2 regions of the Paenibacillus sp. GM2FR genome follow, and region 2 is predicted to be linked to the other one. Evidence: a T-box and tRNA genes for the amino acid it is inferred to sense, from the RefSeq annotation. Region 2 holds a T-box; the other holds one or more tRNA genes.

Region 1 (9,671 bases), on a different contig from region 2:
AATTGAATGCATTCCCTTAAGCGAGAATGCTTGGCATGCAGGTGACGGTAGTGGCTCAAAAAGTGGTAACCGAACAAGTATCGGGGTCGAAATCTGTGAAAGTGGAAATTATGCTAAGACCTTAGACAATGCAGTCAAGCTGGTCGCTGGAATGTTGAAGGACCGTGGTTGGGGCGTGGATCGACTTAGACGTCATTGGGATTGGAGCAAGAAGATTTGTCCACGTTTGATGTATGATGATGGCAAATGGACGGGCTGGATCGATTTTAAGAACAGGGTCAATGCGGAGTTGAAGGGAGCTGATAACGTGAAACTAGATAGCGAAAAGGTGAATGTTATCGTAAACGGAAAGAAGATTAAGGATGGCAAGCTGGAGAACGGAGTAACTTATGTTCCTCTGCGGGCTGTGGGTGATGCGCTGGGAGCAACAATAGGATTCGATAATAAGACCAAGACCGCCACGCTCGACATGAAGGTATAAATCATCGTTGAGCGGCTATACTCATAATGAGTGATGTATTCTCAAACATACATTAACTCCCTCTAATATGTCACGTTGGATATAAGAGCAAAGACCCCACTGGCTTAGGCTGGTGGGGTTCATTTTTTTATTTTATCAGTATTTATCCTGGATCTCCTCGGACACAGACTTATTGACGTATTGGCTTACATCAAGCCCTAAGTATTTGCGCATTAAGACAGATGCTTCAGCTGAGATGTACTCCCAGCGAAGCTCCAATGAAGACACGTAGCCTCTGCATTTAAACTTCGCCATAATACCAAGCGGTGTTCGTTTTTCCTCGTATACCTTCATGCCTTTTAACCAAAAGTGTTTTTTGACATCTCGTAAATCCGCCCATGCATTCTCCGTCGCCAGCTTGATGATGTCCACATAAGGCCCCGGCGTCTTCAACTGCTGCTGGATGAAACGACTATCTCGGTCGAATGCTGCAATGACGAGAGATATGATCATATAACGTTTGACATAGTGGCGATCCTCGCTAGTAATGGCCTCTGATATTCTCATTTTACACTCACCTGTCCTCTGAAATGCGAACATATATTCCATGATAGCTTTTCGCGAAAGTGAAAACAAGCCTTGATAAGAACTTATGTTCGTAGTAATATAATGCCAATACTACAACAGAGGTGACACAGGATGGAAACTTACTCATTTAATTGTGAAGCGGTTACAAATAATAGACAAGTCAAAGAGATCGTTGCTAAATATGAGAGGGAAATCAAGTCACCATGCTATATCAACCTCATTACAGACAATGGAGTGAAATTATATTACACCGAAAAGAGTAATTTGAGTATAGAGGGTGCTGGGTGGATCGTGGTGGAGAAATATGAAGTGATAGGAAAAATATCCTAGCAATATTTTACCAATGGATGAATCAGGAAATAGAATGTATAGTTATAGCTATAGAATCTCACCGAGGAGAGCCGACCGGATCAAGTCCAGACAAGCTTGTAAAGCTCCTCCATATGACACTCTAATACATAAGCAACTGTAGCAGCAGCTTCAAAGGACATCTTCTCGCGATCATTTACCCAATTCGAAATCTGTTGAGGAGAATATCCAGTTTTTCGCGATAGATCAGCTTGTGTCATACCTGCTTTACTGAGTAAGATCCGTAGTCGGCAATCCCCACGGGATATTGCCAACAAAAATTCCCCTTTCAAAGGACGGTGATTCAAAGAAAATTATAACACGACAGAGATCAGGTGCAAACCAGATAAACAGTTGAGGGGGTTGTCAATCGAATGTTAAAAGAATGGCTGTCGATAGCAGAAGAAACTAAACTAGAAGAAACAGTGGATTTATGTGAATCCCATACAGAGGATATTTATACCGAATTAGTTGAGTATCTCAATGAGATTAAAAGAGAGTATCCTGAATTAACGAACGTAACAGATAGGATAGAAAATCTGTTTATTTTAAAAACTCGACGTGATGTAAACTTTGTATTCCCAGCAGCTATTCAGAACGGAATCCGGATTGGCAAATGCTTAAGATAAGAATTACAGCCCTGAGATTTAACTACGGGGCTGTTTTTTATTAGGATGACTAAAGATTTAACACGAAGAAGGTGGACCCCATTGGGACCCCAAGAGACAGTTGTGATGTGTGATACCGGAAAATGAAAAACCCCTGCGGCTTAGTGCCACAAGGGTTTTCAGCTATGATCTGTAGTGGGCTCGAACCACTGACCCCTACCCTGTCAAGATAGTGCTCTCCCAGCTGAGCTAACAGATCATGAAATATTTAAAAAGGTAATTCATATATTACCAGCAGACTATGTGGCTGTCAATGGTTTTCTCGTTATAAAAAATCACATTCCGGTTCAGACTAAATACAGCATGATTTTGCCAATGGAGGAGCGTGAATGGCATGGCAGGTGGGAAATCCCATTATTTCAAACGAGCCGGACTGGTGCTCTCGTTGCTGGGGGTATCTGTACTGGGGAGCGGTTGCAGTATCCCGGAGAGAACGTCGGTGCAGCTGGAGCCGCTGCATGGGCCTGCAGCGCCTGTATTGCTCGATGTTTACGGCCGTTCTGTAGATCAGGACGTTTATTCTAACCAGGGAAGCGGGGCACTGGAGCCGGTGCCGCCGATGGATTCGGTAGATACATTACGCGACCTCCAACCATAAAGGGGTCAGTAACGTTTTGTAACAGATTGATCCTATCAATGTCTTTATCTTTTGCTCAACAATGAGCAGAGCAAACCGTCGGCTCGCAAGCTGACGGTTTGCTGTAAAACGGCCGATGCTATTCCTCATCCCATTTACGGGAATAACCTTTTTTGATCGCCCAAAAAATAGGGTAGATGATGATGGCTGAGATGATAACAGCCCAAAATATCGTGGTTCCCATGCCCATAAGGCCATGCTCCTTTCAAGAAAACGTTAGCTTATACTATACAGGAAAATGATTATTTTGTATAATATCTCGATCTGCGTTATCACAAGGAAGTGATTCTACATAAAGAGGTGTTGAAATGGCAGCAGAAATCATAAATGTATCAACAGAAGAGCAGTTGCAGCAGGCGCTGGATATCCGGAAGGATGTCTTCGTGCTTGAACAGAAGGTTCCGATTGACCTGGAGATTGATGATTACGATCGCCTCGAATCCGATGCGCATCATATCTTGATCAAATCAGAGGGACAGTACGCGGCAACCGGACGCATCACCTATTACAATAAGGATTCCGCCAAAATGCAGCGAATCGCAGTACGTAAGCCATTCCGTTCCAAAGGGATAGGGCGTGTGCTCATGATGGCATTGGAAGCGCAGGCGCGTGAATTGAAACTGCAGTATTCCGTGCTGGATGCGCAGGTGCAAGCGGAGGCATTTTATCGCAAGCTGGGGTATGAAACGATTTCGGACGAGCCGTTTGATGATGCTGGCATTCCCCACGTTCGTATGAAAAAGGAACTGTAGGCTTCTTAACTATAAGGTGCTAATGATCCCATCGTTCTAAAAAGAAAAGACCTCGAGTATCGACTCGAGGTCTTTTTAGGCATGAATTAAAAGTTTGGCAAATTATCCAGGTTGTTGCTAGGATCGCCATCCGCATTGGAACGAAGATGTTCGTCTCCGTCACGTCCACGGAATACGTTCAGGTTTTTAATTTCTTTATTCTTGGCCATCTGTTGAGCTGTCTTGTAGTCAACGACACTACCGTTATCCAGTTTAAGTTCGATGATGTCGCCATCGCCATTTTTACGGACGCCTACGACTTCTTGTTGTGCATTATCCATATGAATCGCCTCCCGGCATTAGTGTTCCCGGGAAACCTCATAAACTATTCCTCTATATTGTTCTACAATTCGTACACCCGCTGCTGCTCCACAAATTCCATGATGCCGGTCTTGCCAATGAAAGCTTCGACCTCATCGCTGTAATGCATGAGATAGGTGCGTTCCTGAATTTCTTCAGGGAGGCTCAGCAGTTCATCCAGTGTCGTATGAACCTCGCCCGGGCCCTGCAGCTGACATTCGTGCAGAATCACTTCACAATCCCGCTCATTCACCAATTGGTTGAGCAGTATAGGATCGAATACCATGTCAGCACTGTAAAAAATCCGGTCATTCAGATAAAGCGAATAGCTGTCCTTGCCGGGAATATGCTGCGTATGAATCAACTCTACCGAGATCCCTGATGAAATATTGGCCTTTACTCCCGGTTTCAAAGGGTGTACGTCAAATACATCATCCAGGGAGGAGATATGTCCCTGTTGATATAAGCCGCCTTTGAGTGAATGTTCCCATATCGGTTCCACCAGCGATTCAGCAATGTAGAGCGGGAGCTTGCGGTTGTATTTCATTTTCATAATAAAAGCCAGCTCCTCAAGTCCGCCTACATGGTCAGCATGAATGTGAGTGATAAGCACGGCATCCATATCGTTAAATGTTTTATTTAGCTGATGAAGTGCCATGGGAGCGGTAATGCCGCAGTCGATGAGCAGTGTGAAATTTCCGTCATGGATCAGTGCGTTATTGTTATAGTAGTTCTTGGCAAACGCACTGCCGGTGCCAAGCATTTGCAATTTCAGTATCAATGGATGAAACCTCCTGATGATTTGATGTGCAGTCCAGTATGCTAATGTATATTTTAACGAATTCCACGTGGATTTACACGGATTATATGATCGAATCGGGGCTGAAATGCAGGATAATTCGTGAGAGGAACAAACCTTAAAGCATGAGGAAAAAATTTTACCACAAAGTGCAAAATTGTCCGCAACTTGTTTTTTGACATGTAGTATACACATATAACAACAAGATGAGCCAATGGAGGGAAATGATTATTATGAAGTGGAAAAAAGTGATGGCATGTATGCTAGTGCTCTCTTTAATGGGTGGCAGCACCCTTTTGTTTGCAGATTCCGTCAATGAGCGTGTCCGTGTCTGGCTGAACGGTCATGAATTGAAGGATGGCGGATATTTAATTGACGGCAAAACCTATGTGCCGGTTCGGGAATTTGACGGGGCTGTAGATTGGAATCCCGCGAATGGACAAGTTCAAGTCATCAAGCCGAACGTGCATATTTTCCTGTTTAAAGGAGATACTGTATTCGGCAACGTGAACAAGGGGAAGCTGAAATTCAATGTTTTTAGCCAGGTAGACAGCTTAAACAACGATATTCATTCCGTGAAAGTAGCGATTGAGGATCCTTCGGGCAATATCAAGGATATTCAATCCGAGGTTGTGAAGGACCGCAAGGATAACTTTTGGTTCCGAACCTATGACTTCACGTACGATTTTAAAACAACAGGTAAGTATTCGGTTGGTTTTTATGTAAAAGTAAAAGCGGATTCGGATTTTGTGAAAATTGCTGAAAAAGTCATTACAACGCTCAACTGATGGGGATAAAACCATTGGCAGAAATTGACCTGAAGAAGCTATCCGTGATACGATACGAAAGTATGATAATTTAACCGAAGTGAGGTTTTTTCAATGAGTGAACACAAACATGAACACGGAGATGCTTGCGGTTGCGGTCACGACCATGACCACGATCACGAACATGAAGAGTTTGTGCTGACATTGACGGATGAAGAAGGAAAAGAAGTAGAGATGGTTCTTGTGGAGACATTTGATGTCGGCGAGAAACTTTACGCGCTTTTGCTTGAACGCGAAAATCCGGAAGCGGACGGCGTCATTCTACGTATGGAAGAAGAGAACGAGGAAATGGTTCTTTACAATATTGAGGACGAAGAAGAATGGAATGAAGTAGAGGCGGTTTACAACGAACTGGTCGCTGCTGCAAACCAGGAATAAGACTCCCAAACAATAAACCCGGTGCGAACCTCTCGCACCGGGTTTATTGTATTTACAGCTGCCATTTTAGAATATAGGGTCTGTTTCCACGATGACTTTCACATTTTGGATGCTGCGGTCTTCAGGACCTTTAACCGGAAGGCCTACCTCGACATGATCGATAATGTAATCGATGTTTTCCTGGGAAATCACTTCGCCCGGAAGCAGAATTGGAATCCCTGGCGGGTAGACATAGATAAATTCGGCAATAATGCGTCCTGCCGATTCCTTGAAAGGCACAACTTCCGTATCTCCGTAAAACGCATCGCGAGGGATAAGCGATAACTGCGGAATTTCTGGTGTCTTCACAACCAGCTCGTTAATCTCATTCACATGCATGTACTGATCCGAAAGCTCGCGGAGCGCTGTCAGCAAAATATCGATGGTCTCCCGATTGTCCCCCGGTGTAATGAGGCACAGAATATTGTACATATCACTGAGCTCCACCTCAATATTGTAGTGATCCCGCAGCCAGTTCTCGGTTTCATATCCTGTAATACCAAGATGACGTACATGGATCGTCAATTTGGTCGGATCATAGGAGTACGTTGCTTCTCCGCCTAATATTTCTTCACCGAAGCTGTACAAACCTTCGATTTTATTAACTTCATGACGTGCATATTGCGCCAACTCAATCGTCCTTGCAGCCATTTCGCGTCCATGCAGCGCCAAACTGCGGCGTGAAGTATCAAGCGATGCCAGCAGGATATAGGAGGTTGAGGTTGTGGTCAGCATGCTGATGATTGTTTGTACGCGGTAAGGATTGATGTATCCGTTCTTGGTATTCACGTTCAATACGGAGCTCTGCGTCATCGAGCCGCCGAGTTTGTGAACGCTGGTCGCAGCCATATCGGCCCCGGCTTCCATTGCCGACATCGGAAGGTCTTCATGGAAGTGGATCAATACTCCGTGCGCCTCATCCACGAGAACGGGCACATTGTAGCTGTGAGCCAAATCCACGATTTCCTTCAGATTCGCGCTAACCCCGAAGTAAGTTGGGTTAATGACCAAAACGGCTTTGGCGTCAGGGTGACGTTTTAATGCTTTTCGGACCGAGCTGATGGTGATTCCGTGATCGATACCCACATTGGAATCCTGGGCAGGCGATACGAATACAGGCTTGGCCCCGGTAAAAATGATGGCGGAAAGCACGGATTTATGGACATTGCGCGGTACGATGATTTTATCGCCGGGCGAACATACCGACATGATCATGGTCATGATCGCTCCGCTTGTTCCTTGGACACTGAAGTAGGTGTGATCGGCACCGAATGCGTCGGCGGCCAGCTTTTGGGCTTCCTCGATGACGCCCGTAGGCTGATGCAAATCATCCAGCGGCGCAATATTGATCAAATCTATAGAAAAGGCATTATCCCCTATAAATTCCCGAAATTCGGCATCGGTGCCGAGGCCCTTCTTATGTCCCGGAATGTGAAATTGCACGGGGTTTTTGGCCGCATGTTCTTTAAGTGCGGTGAAGAGCGGTGTACGACTGTGGTCCATGGACGTTGTCACAACCTTTCCTTATGTTTATTTTCTTATGATTTGTAGATTTCTGTTTTTATATAAACAAAATTGAGTATAGCAAAATAGGGGGGGAATGCAAGGAGAATGAACGGCTTTTTTTGCTTTGTCCGGCAACGCTTCAAACTTTAGACATATTACGGAGGAGCAACAAGATCTTCATCGTTCCTTCATTAAAATATCATCCATAAGAAAAACGTCTATCGACGTACTTTCTCAGAAGACAGACCGCGCTTAAAGGAAGTTTTTCTTGCGATTATAGAATTGTTCAGCTTCGCTGAAAATTTATAAATTCTGTAATCTTAAAAAAAGAGCTGCATCAGCAGCCCTTTTCATCCACATATCATGCTCATTAAAACGCCATTTTATAAAGCGGCAGCAGCGTCTCAAACGTCTCCTGCACTTTTTGCACCAGCTCGTCCCCTTCAAGCTTGACGGCTTCCTCGCGCGGGATGCGCAGTCCGCACATGACTTCAGCCTTTTTCACCTGCTTCAGCTTCTCAATCAGACGCGTGAAATCCTCCTCGCTCATATCCTGATGAGGGGTGCCGGCCGGGTTCATGTGATCCATGGACCAGTAGAAATGTTTAGGCAGCGCCTTCGCTGTTTTCTTCAGCTTGGCTTCCAGGTTGCTGGCAAACACGGTTTTGTTGGGGCTTTCGTAAATAATCGCGAAGATGACAAACAGATGGGTTCCGAACATGCCTACCTCAAAATGAGGCAGTGCTTTATAGCCGCGTTTGCTCGCAGCCCAAGCGACCCAGGTGTCAATGGGAGGATTGACAGTGCGTCTAGCATGCTTGGCCACATGCACAAACATCTCTTCCCCAGCCAATGCGGATACATAGGGGGCGAGCTCAGCCCCTAGCACTTCCAGCTTGGGTCTTACCCGTTCAATGAGAACCTCCATACGGGCTTCAAGCCCGGGAACGGAGAATACGTCGAAATCTTGATCTTTAAATCCGGTAACCGTCATGTATGTGATGGCCTCCCTGTTGTTGATGATATCGTTACTAAACTCGGTTTTTGGATAACTTATTATACCATAAGGCGAACGGACATCACGCATTGCCCAGAAAAGCTTCACCGTATGTTCATGTGGGTTAAAAATAGTCAATAAACCAAGTTACCGTTACATAAGATGGAGTATAAGATATAGATAAGACAACATCAAAACCAGCCATGGGGGAAATCTTCACCGCCGTTTAATGATCGGTAGTAAACCGGAGGAGGGAGTGCCGTGAATAAGAGCGAGGAAGTGGAGTATTGCAACCTGGAGCTCCGGTTTGATCGCCGGCATATCCAGGACCTAATCAAGGAATTGATCCAGGAAGGATATTCGCTTTATTGGAGCGAGAATGATACGCAGTTTGTCATTTCAATCCGAACAGGTCGCAAGCTGGTAAAGCTGCGGTTTCAACGAACAGGAAGCGGTTTTAAACTGGTAGGCGATTATATGATCCGTGATCCCAAACTCGCGGAATGGATGGAGAAATTGATCGAGAATACCCGTGGCCATGCTGTCGTGAAACGTTTCAAGGATCGGCAAATATTGATCGAGAATATTTTGTTCGGTGAGGTCATAAGACTCGTGGAAATATCCGGTTACCGGCAGCGGGTGCTGTTTCAGAAGGGGACGCCGATGACGGAGCAGGAAATGCTGCGGTTGTTTGAATCGGATGTAGGGGAACAGCGATTACTGCTGTCCAGACTGGAAACCGATGATGAGCTTGAGAAGCTCCATGCGGCTCTGCAAGAGGGGGACGAAGACAAAATTTCGGCTTGCAAGCAAAGACTCCGTGAGCTTTCCTTGGAGCTGATGAGACTGGAGTGGTGATGACTTCAACCCGGATACAAGTTTAAAGCACGAACAACACTCCGAAACAGAAGGGGTGTTTTCGCGCGTGTTCTGATTTTGTGACAGGGGTTCACTTGTCAAATGAAAAACGTTAATATAAGATTATTGCAAATCATCTCGGATAGGGATGGGTTGTTTAAAAATATATTGGAGCAAAGGATGGAGAACCAGATGTCAAAACAACAAATCGGTGTGATTGGCCTTGCTGTAATGGGAAAAAACCTGGCCCTGAACATCGAAAGCAAAGGCTTCACCGTTTCCGTATATAACCGCTCTCCGCAAAAAACGGAAGATATGCTGAAGGAAACCGAAGGCAAGCAAGTGAAGGGGACGTTCTCGATCGAAGAATTCGTGGATTCCCTTGAAACTCCTCGTAAAATCCTGATCATGGTACAGGCGGGACAAGCTACGGATGCTACGATTGAACAGCTGATTCCACATTTGGACAAAGGCG
Region 2 (9,671 bases):
ATAGTCGTCAATGACCAGAATACCTTCTGCTTCGCCCAGCACCTGGAAGCGGCGCTTAGCTCCGTTGAACTTGACAATGGCCTCGACAATCGCTTCAAACGAGATTCCGCCTTTCAAGCAGCATATCACCGTAGCCATTGCGTTGTAGACATTGTGTTTCCCCGGTACGGATAGTTCCACGGTACCCAGCTCCATGCCGTTATGAAGCATCTTGAAGCTGACGTGACGGTCGCCGAGCACCAGATTCGTTGCCGTATACTCCGCATCCGCATGAATGCCGTATGTGGTCACACTGCATTTTAGGTCAGGCAAAATAGCCTGGATGTTGTTATCGTCCGCGCAAACCACGGCCGTACCGTCTGCCTTGATCTGGCTGAGGAATTGTACGTAGGCCGCCTTAAGACGATTGAAATCCCCATCGTAATTCTCCAAGTGATCGGCTTCGATATTCAGAACAACGCCCAGCCATGGATGGTATTGCAGGAATGAACCGTCGCTCTCGTCAGCTTCGGCCACCACATGCTCACCTTCACCGGCTTTGGCATTCGTGCCAACGTTCATAATTTCCCCGCCGATGATAAATGTTGGATCGACGCCGCATTCTTCCATCACGAGCGCAATCATGGATGAAGTGGTTGTCTTGCCATGCGCACCCGCTACGGCGACGCCTTTGCGTTCGTTCAAAAGACGTGCCAGCATCTGCGCACGGTGAAGGACAGGAATGTTCAGCTTCTCTGCTTCGACCCGCTCCACGTTGTCTCTGGACAATGCCGTGGAGTAAACCACAAGGTCAGCGCCCTGGACTTGCTCGGCAGTATGTCCGATGTATATTTTGGCGCCCTTGGCCGCCAGCTTTTCTGTCAATTCTTGCGATGCCACGTCAGAACCCGTGACTTTATAACCCATCTCCAGCATAACTCTTGCAATGGCGCTCATCCCGTAGCCGCCAATTCCTATAAAATGAACATGTTCCGATGTATTCAACAGATATCACCAACCTTTTTCAGAATCGGAAAGGCCCAGGAGGTTGGAACGCACGTCGGCAATCAGGTACAACGTGCCCGACACCACCCCAAGATCCTCCGCTTCCGTCCGTGACTTCAACTCTTCAAGTGCGTTTTTCCAATTTGGTTCTATGATGATTTGCAGTGTATGTTTGGCGTATTTCTCCCTTACCTGCTCTACGATGTCACCAAGCGCCTTGGCGTCCAGTTTCTTCCGGAAATCCGGTTCAGTCAGGATAAGCGTATCCACTATTGGCAGTATATGCTGCAAATACGATTCATGATGCTTATTTGCCAGCATTCCCATCATTAAGTTCAGTTTCCGATACTTATAGATCTGCGGCAAGCTTTTGGCCAAGGTTTCAGCCCCTTCGGGGTTGTGCGCACCATCGAGAACAATCCGCGGGGAGGACTGCACTTGTTCCAGTCTTCCCGCCCAGAAAGTATCCTTAAACCCTGTACGCAATTCTTCTTCATCCACGATAAAAGCCATGTACTGGCGAAGCACTTCCAGCGTCATCATGGCAAGCGCGGCATTGGCACATTGGTGCTCGCCCTGCATTGAGATGTCCAGATCCATGTCCCGGAAAGGACCCTTAAAACGGAAAGTCTGGCTTTCTTCGTCCCCACGCAACCGCTCATAGGAGAATTGTTCATCTACGAGATACAAACTTGTGCGTTTTTTTTCTACCGTCTGTTTCAGAATTTCGACAGCCTCAGGCTGAGTTACCGTGCTCACCACAGGGACTCCGGGCTTGATAATGCCGGCCTTCTCCGTCGCGATCTCCTGAATGGTATCACCCAGAACGTCGGTATGGTCCATTCCGATATTCGTGATCACCGAAATGATGGGATGAACGATATTGGTCACGTCAAGGCGACCGCCAAGTCCCGTCTCCCACACCACCACGTCCGGATAAGATACCTCGCCATAATACAGGATCGCTAGGGCGGTGGACACCTCAAACATCGTTGGTGATCCGAGCCCGGAGCTCGCAACTTCGGCAACAAGCGGTTCTAAGCGATTCGCGAGCGCCAGCAGCGTCTCTTCCGGTATGTCTTCACCGTTATACTGAAACCGATTGGTAAACTTCGTAATATAGGGGGACGTATAGGTGCCAACCGTGAATCCCCCTTGAAGCAGAACCTTTGTTAAAAAAGCGCATGTGGAGCCCTTTCCATTCGTTCCGGCCACGTGAATAAATTTCAACCGCCGTTCCGGATGGCCCAGCAGCTCCATCAATCGCTGAATTCTATCCATGCCGGGGCGGATTCCAAACGGAATCAGCCCGTTGATCCAAGCTACCGCTTCTTCATAGGTATGGAACGGAGCTGCAGCTGCTGCTGCCGAATGATCAACCATCGTTCTCACCTTCTGGTCCAGATTCATCTTGCCCTCAGCCTCTCAATTCTTCGATGCGCGCGATCACTTTACTGCGTTTGTCCGAGTAATCCGCAAGCTTCGCCCGTTCTTCTTCAATCACCTTTTCCGGTGCTTTCGATACGAAACCAGGATTGTTCAGCTTCTTCTCCACACGCTCGACTTCGCTGTTCAAGTGCTGAATTTCCTTCTCCAGACGTGTGATCTCCTGAGCGATATCGATCAACCCGGCAAGCGGCAGATACATTTCAACACCTGTAACCACAGCGGTCATCGCCTTATCCGGCGCCTCAAGCGCAAGGGAGGACTGATATTCCGACGTGTTGCAGAAGCGGCGAATATAATCCGCATTGCGATCGATAATGCTGGCAATTTGCCCGCTTACCGGCTTCAATTGCAGTTCCACTTTTTTGCTCATCGGTACGTTTACTTCCGCCCGGATGTTTCGTACAGCTCGGATGACATCCATCAGCAGGTTCATTTCGGTAACGGCTTCCGTATTCTCAAATGCCTCGTCATAGGTCGGCCATGAAGCCAACATTACCGTCTCGCCTTCATGCGGCAAATGCTGCCAGATCTCTTCGGAGATGAACGGCATGAACGGATGGATCAAACGCATCGTGCGGTCCAGTACATAGGCAAGCACCGACTGCGTCTTTTTCTTGGCCGCTTGATCCTCGCCATACAGGGACAGCTTGGCAAACTCAATATACCAGTCGCACAGATCATCCCAGATGAAATTGTAGAGCAGTCGACCGGTTTCGCCAAATTCGTAGGCATCAATTAGACGCGTAATGTCGCGGGAAGTTTCGTTCAGACGGTGTAAAATCCACCGGTCGGCCGTCCCCAGCTCTCCGGAAATGTCGATATCCGCCGCCGTGAAGCCCTCCAGGTTCATGAGCGCAAAGCGTGATGCATTCCAGATCTTGTTCGCGAAGTTACGCGCTTGCTCCACGCGTTCCCAGCGGAAACGAAGATCCTGGCCCGGCGTACTGCCGGTCGATATCATATAACGCATGGCATCTGCGCCATACTGTTCAATAACCTCGAGCGGGTCGATACCGTTGCCGAGCGACTTGGACATCTTGCGGCCTTCGCTATCCCGGACCAGACCATGGATAAGCGTATCTTTGAACGGCATTTGATCCGTAAATTCAAGCCCTTGGAAAATCATCCGCGATACCCAGAACGGAATAATATCATAACCCGTTACGAGAACGCTGGTCGGATAATAACGTTTGAAATCCTCGCTGTCCAGATTCGGCCAGCCCATGGTCGAGAACGGCCATAATGCGGAGCTGAACCAGGTATCCAGCACATCCTCATCTTGTCTCAGATCGTCCTTGCCCAGCTTCGCGCGCGCTTCCTCTTCATTCATGGCAACAACCACTTCGCCCGTGGATTCGGAATACCAAGCCGGAATCCGGTGGCCCCACCACAATTGACGAGAAATACACCAATCGCGAACATTCTCCATCCAGTGCAGGTAGGTTCTCTCGAACCGGTCAGGCACGAAGTTAACGCCCTTGCCGGATTTCTGCGCATCCACGGCTGCTTCCGCAAGCGGCTGCATCTTAACGAACCATTGCGTGGACAGATAAGGCTCGACCACTGCGCCGGATCTTTCGCTATGGCCAACCTGATGGACATGATCTTCGATGCGGAGCAGTACGCCAGATTCCTTCATATCGTTTACGATCTGCTTGCGGCATTCGCTCCGGTCAAGACCTTGGTACTTGCCGGCAAACTCATTCATCGTCCCGGATTCATCCATTACGGTGATTTGCGGCAGGTCATGTCTCAGACCCATCTCGAAGTCATTCGGATCATGCGCCGGCGTAATTTTAACCGCTCCGCTGCCGAAATCCTTCTCCACATACTCATCGGCAATAACCGGAATCTCGCGGCCTACGATAGGCAGCACCAATGTCTTGCCGATCATGTCTTTATAGCGCTCGTCTTCCGGATGAACGGCGACGGCCGTATCGCCGAGCATGGTCTCCGGACGGGTCGTTGCTACGGTAATGGAGCCGCTGCCGTCCTTCAGCGGATATTGCAGGTGATACAAATGGCCGTTGACCTCTTTGTACTCCACTTCAATATCGGACAAAGCCGTGCGGGCAGCCGGGTCCCAGTTGATGATGCGTTTTCCGCGGTAGATGAGCCCTTTATCGTAGAGCTTGACGAATACTTCCCGAACCGCTTCCGATAACCCCTCGTCGAGCGTGAAACGTTCTCTGGAGTAATCAAGGGACAGGCCGATCTTGGACCATTGGTCACGAATCGTATTCGCATATAGATCTTTCCATTCCCACACTTTCTCTAGGAATTGTTCACGTCCCAGATCGTATCGGGTAACGCCTTCTTCGCGAAGCTTCTGTTCGACCTTGGTTTGCGTGGCGATGCCCGCATGGTCGGAGCCGGGGAGCCACAGCGCATCGTAGCCCTGCATCCGCTTCACGCGAATCAGGATGTCCTGCAGCGTAAAGTCAAGCGCATGGCCGATATGGAGCATGCCCGTAACGTTAGGAGGAGGAATAACAATCGTGTAAGGCTCCGCGTCCCGTCGTTTGCCGGCTTCAAAAAAGCCGCCTTCCTTCCAATACGGATACCATTTTTGTTCGGCTGCCTTCGGATCATACGTCGTCGGCATTTCTAACTGGGATTGGTTTTGTTTTTGATCCATATTTTCGTACCTCCGATACTGTTAATCAGTTTTGCCAACCCGAAATGTTTTAGCCTCCGGGCGTGGCATGGATATCATAGTTGGCGTGAAACAAAAAAAGCCCTTCGTCCTCAAAGGACGAAAGACTGTTCTCTCGCGGTACCACCTTTGTTTCGTGCTTACATGATTCATCCATCGTGTCCTCCCATGAAGAACATGAAAGGCTTACGATCAAGCACGACACTTTACACAGATAACGGCTGCGGCCGGCGAACTCTAACCAGGGTAGCAATCAATCCCTACTCTATCTCAAGTCCGCAACTCCGGGGCGACTTCGGCAAGCTGGTTCCTGCGGAATCTCACAGCGCTTGATAGCAATTCCGCTCTCTGAAGGCCATACCTTCCTACTCTTCCCGTTCAACGTTGTTCTAGCTTATGAAATACCTGTACATATTCTATTCAAATATACCGTGGTTGTTGCATATAGTCAATATTTCGAGTGTTTCCGAACGATCTAGACATCATACCTGTCGATCCTAATAAATCTTATACGTTGTAAAAAGACGCCCCAGCTCGTCCCATCCCTCTCTTCTCCTAACCAAATCCCCGCCAAACAAAAAGCAGGCCAAGGATTTCCTACCTTGACCTGCTGGTTCTTACGCGATGGCTCCCGGCCGATTACTGGGGAATGTATAATACCTGGCCTTCTTCCACATTCTGCTCGGACATGCGGTTGTATAACAAAAGCTCTCGCGGCGTCAGTTGATAACGCTCGGCTATCACGTCGAGTGTCTCCTCACGCTGAACAATGCACATCCGAACCTTGCGGAACGGCGTTTCCTCGCGGCGGTTGCCCAGGAACAGACTCTTCCATTCCACATCCTCGGCCGATGCTGAATCCACCGATTCTTCGATTGCCTCTTCCTCGTCTCGAGCAGCTTGCTCCTGATCCTGGACCGTTCTGCTCGATTGAAGCAAAGAAGAGAAGCCTACGCCCGATGTGCTGTTTGTGCTGCTGTTCTTCGTGTTGAAGGCCACCTTTAACTCCGGCTTGGTCGGAACCTCTTCGGCTTTAACGGAAACCTCCTCCGTTATATCATCCATATTCTCCGAAGGCACTGCTTCCTCAGCAAAAACAGGCTGGATCTCCTCCGTTACCGATGATTCCAGTACCGGTACGGCTTCAACTTCTTCGCCCTTACGCTCAACGACACCCGGGAAACCGGCTGCTGGATCTTCCGGTTCCGGATCCGGCTCGGCGGCAGCCCGTTCGAATTGCCATACACTTGGAATCGACGGCTCAGCTGCCTGAGCTTCCGTCTCGTTATGTAAGGCATATTCGACCGTATCCCGGGCTTCAGGAGCACTGGAGATGCTTACGCTGCTGTCAGAGTCCTGTGAATCCCGTGTTTGGTTCTCATACTGTGCCCAGGATGCCAGATACTGCTGTGTGCGCGCATCCGTCTCTAACTCTTGGGCTTTGGGCTGAGTTTCGTTGAAGAAAGAAGGTGAACCCGAGTTAGCATCTGCATGAGCACCACCGCCATGAAGCTGGTCATACGGGTTGGCTGCGAACTGCTGCTCTCCGTTCGAATAAAAATCATTCGCTTCAGGAGCATGTACCACTGTGAATTCCTCATTGGCCCATACTTGGTCACGGGCTCCCGGAGCTGCCGCCTGAATTCCTTTGAGCGACAGAACCCCCGTAATGTTCAAGCTGCGCTTGGATAACAAATCCACGTCAAAATTCTCGATCTCGACGGCGATGTCATCCAATGATGATACCCGGTTCAGCGGGACCGTGATTTCGACCGGAATCCAGTGTTCGAGCGGCTCCGTCTCTCCTGCTTCGGTGTCACCTTTATACAGGCCTGCAAGAAGCAGATGACCCCGAAGCGTGGCCTGGTCCTGCTGGCTGATCACCTGAATATGCGGGATCAACTCCGCCTCTTCCAATTCTTCGATTCCCGGCAAATCTTCCGTTAAATTAATACGCTCGTAAATATCGAACCGCAATCCGTAGGACTGGTCAAACACGGGAATGTCCTCCTTTTTGGCATATACTATCCGTGATCTGTTATCACGGCATGAGCCTAAGTTTTGCCACTCAATTTATCTATATGCCGAAAATAGGAGAGCATGACTTTTTTGCGATTTGTGCGTGAAAGTTACAGGTTCATTCAGGATTTTGCAAGTATTTCTTATCGGTCAGATGCCTCTATGATCCGCTCTCTTAACTCCATCATATCCTGAGGCCAAGGCGCATTCACCTCAATCCTCTCACCCGAGAGAGGATGAGTAAACAACAGACGCTCGCCATGCAGCGCTTGGCGCGGAAACACCCCTGGTCCTCCGTACAAGGAATCTCCCAGAAGAGGATGTCCCATATGACTTAGATGCACCCGGATCTGATGCGTACGGCCGGTTTCCAGGCGAATTTGCAGCAGGCTGGCTTTGGGATACACCTCAGATGAGAGAATATGCGTGATCGCAGCCTGCCCGGTTAATGACACCCTCCGGCGGCTTGCATGATAGCGGTCTTTGCCTATCGGCAGATCAATTCTCCTCAGATCCTGCGAGACCCTTCCCTGAACGATAGCCGCGTACATCCGGACGATCTTCTTCTCCCGCATGTTCTCGTCAAGCTTGAGCTGCGCATATTCATTCTTGGCGTACAGCACGGGACCGGTTGTATCCTTATCCAGCCGATGAATATGCCGGACTGCCGTATGAATTCCTTCGGCTTCGTAATATGCGGCTACCACATGATTCAGTGTCGTCTCCCGGCTCTCGTTGTCCGGATGGACCGCCATGCCGGCCGGTTTGTTCACGACCAGGCAGAAATCGTCCTCGTACAATACATCAAGCTCCTGCCATCTCGGTTCAATGCCGTAATCCCGATAAGGAAAAAGGACCAGCCGAAGCCGGTCCCCTCTCCATTGTATCCCCTGTTCATGATGAAGCTTGCGATACAGCTTCTCGGGCATACCGACCGTTTCCATAAGCCACTTGGCAGCGGCCTCGTTCCGATCCGGCTGACTAAGCAGCGCCTTGCCCGGCGTCATCTCCAGCCATTCGCCGCGTTTGCTCCAATTGCCCCCATAGCTCATAGGCTCTTGAAGGCGTTGTAGTTAGCTTCGATGGTAGCATCGATATCTTCCACCGTATGAGCTCCCGAGATGAACATGCCCTCGAACTGGGAAGGAGGTACGCTGACTCCCTCTTGCACCATCGCTGCAAAATATCGACGGAAACGATCCAGATCACTAGTCTTGGCCGTATCGAAATTGACGACCGGCGTATTCGTGAAGAAAGGACATACCATGGACCCGATCCGATTGATCGTAAGCGGGATACCGAATTCTTGAGCGTTACGCTCAAATCCTGCCTGAAGGCGGACTCCCCGTTCCTCCAGCTGTTCATAAACAGCAGGCGTCAACAGCTTCAGGGTGGTGTAGCCGGCCGCCATGGCGAGCGGATTTCCGCTTAACGTTCCTGCTTGATAGATCGGCCCTGCCGGAGCAATCTGATCCATCAGCTCACGCTTGCCTCCATAAGCACCGACCGGCAGACCGCCGCCGATTACCTTGCCAAGGCATGTCAAATCCGGCGTTACGCCATAACGTCCTTGCGCGCAGTTCAGATCAACGCGGAATCCGGTCATCACCTCGTCGAAAATAAGCACGCTGCCATAATCGGAAGTGACCTTGCGGAGACCTTCCAGGAATCCTGGCTGCGGAGGGACCACCCCCATATTGCCGGCCACGGGCTCTACAATCACCGCTGCAATTTCTTCGCCGAACCGCTCAAAGGCAAGCTGTACCGACTCCAGGTCGTTATAAGGAACCGCAATGGTGTTGGAAGCCACGCTTTCAGGGACACCCGGACTATCGGGAAGCCCAAGCGTTGCGATCCCCGATCCCGCCTTGATCAGAAGGCTGTCGGCGTGACCGTGATAGGAGCCCTCGAATTTGATGATTTTGCTGCGTCCGGTATAACCGCGCGCGAGGCGGATAGCGCTCATGGTAGCTTCCGTACCGGAATTCACCATCCGCACGACCTCGATCGACGGCACGCGCTCGCAGACGAGTTTCGCCATCTTCGTTTCCAATAGGGTTGGCGCACCGAAGCTGGTTCCCTTGGCAGCCGTCTCCTGAAGCGCTTCAACGACCTCAGGGTGTGCGTGGCCCATAATCAGCGGTCCCCAGGAACCTACGTAATCGATAAAGCTGTTGCCATCGATATCATATACGCGGCTGCCTTCTCCGCGATCGATATAAATCGGCGTTAATCCCACAGACTTAAACGCACGTACCGGACTGTTGACACCGCCGGGAATATATAACTTCGCTTCTTCGAAAGCAGAACGCGATAATTCTTCTTTCCGCAACTCTTGGCTCATACTATGCACTCCTAACTCTTTCGTCGTTAATGGTTACTTGCTGCGCATCCACCCTGCTGCATCCTTCGAGAAATACGTAATGATAATGTCCGCACCGGCACGCTTCATCCCGGTCAGCAGTTCCATCACAATCGCCTGCTCACTGATCCATCCCTGCTGAGCAGCCGCCTTAATCATGGAATACTCACCACTCACGTTGTAAGCGACAATCGGCAGATC

Evidence for each region. The T-box of region 2 lies ahead of PAEVO_RS28305 (valine--tRNA ligase). A T-box ahead of a tRNA ligase gene usually reads a tRNA of that ligase, here a tRNA-Val.
Region 1: it encodes a tRNA-Val, which carries the amino acid that the T-box ahead of PAEVO_RS28305 (valine--tRNA ligase) is inferred to sense. The anticodon was not compared.

What each region holds. Positions count from the first base shown of each region.
Region 1 is NZ_MKZM01000008.1:421,767-431,437, forward strand. Features, by position in the region: gene PAEVO_RS02025 (N-acetylmuramoyl-L-alanine amidase) at 1-481, shown strand, start outside; gene PAEVO_RS02030 (YhjD family protein) at 617-1,027, opposite strand; gene PAEVO_RS02040 (helix-turn-helix domain-containing protein) at 1,459-1,704, opposite strand; gene PAEVO_RS02045 (hypothetical protein) at 1,771-2,025, shown strand; tRNA gene PAEVO_RS02050 (tRNA-Val) at 2,191-2,263, opposite strand; gene PAEVO_RS02055 (hypothetical protein) at 2,399-2,662, shown strand; gene PAEVO_RS02060 (GNAT family N-acetyltransferase) at 3,010-3,453, shown strand; gene PAEVO_RS02065 (DUF3892 domain-containing protein) at 3,540-3,773, opposite strand; gene PAEVO_RS02070 (MBL fold metallo-hydrolase) at 3,836-4,573, opposite strand; gene PAEVO_RS02075 (copper amine oxidase) at 4,825-5,379, shown strand; gene PAEVO_RS02080 (DUF1292 domain-containing protein) at 5,473-5,796, shown strand; gene PAEVO_RS02085 (aminotransferase class I/II-fold pyridoxal phosphate-dependent enzyme) at 5,863-7,338, opposite strand; gene PAEVO_RS02090 (DUF1054 domain-containing protein) at 7,712-8,335, opposite strand; gene PAEVO_RS02095 (hypothetical protein) at 8,600-9,196, shown strand; gene gndA (NADP-dependent phosphogluconate dehydrogenase) at 9,389-9,671, shown strand, end outside.
Region 2 is NZ_MKZM01000010.1:730,000-739,670, reverse strand. Features, by position in the region: gene murC (UDP-N-acetylmuramate--L-alanine ligase) at 1-984, opposite strand, end outside; gene PAEVO_RS28310 (bifunctional folylpolyglutamate synthase/dihydrofolate synthase) at 991-2,394, opposite strand; gene PAEVO_RS28305 (valine--tRNA ligase) at 2,402-5,071, opposite strand; T-box leader at 5,182-5,480, opposite strand; gene PAEVO_RS28300 (LysM peptidoglycan-binding domain-containing protein) at 5,729-7,087, opposite strand; gene PAEVO_RS28295 (RluA family pseudouridine synthase) at 7,252-8,160, opposite strand; gene hemL (glutamate-1-semialdehyde 2,1-aminomutase) at 8,157-9,452, opposite strand; gene hemB (porphobilinogen synthase) at 9,486-9,671, opposite strand, start outside.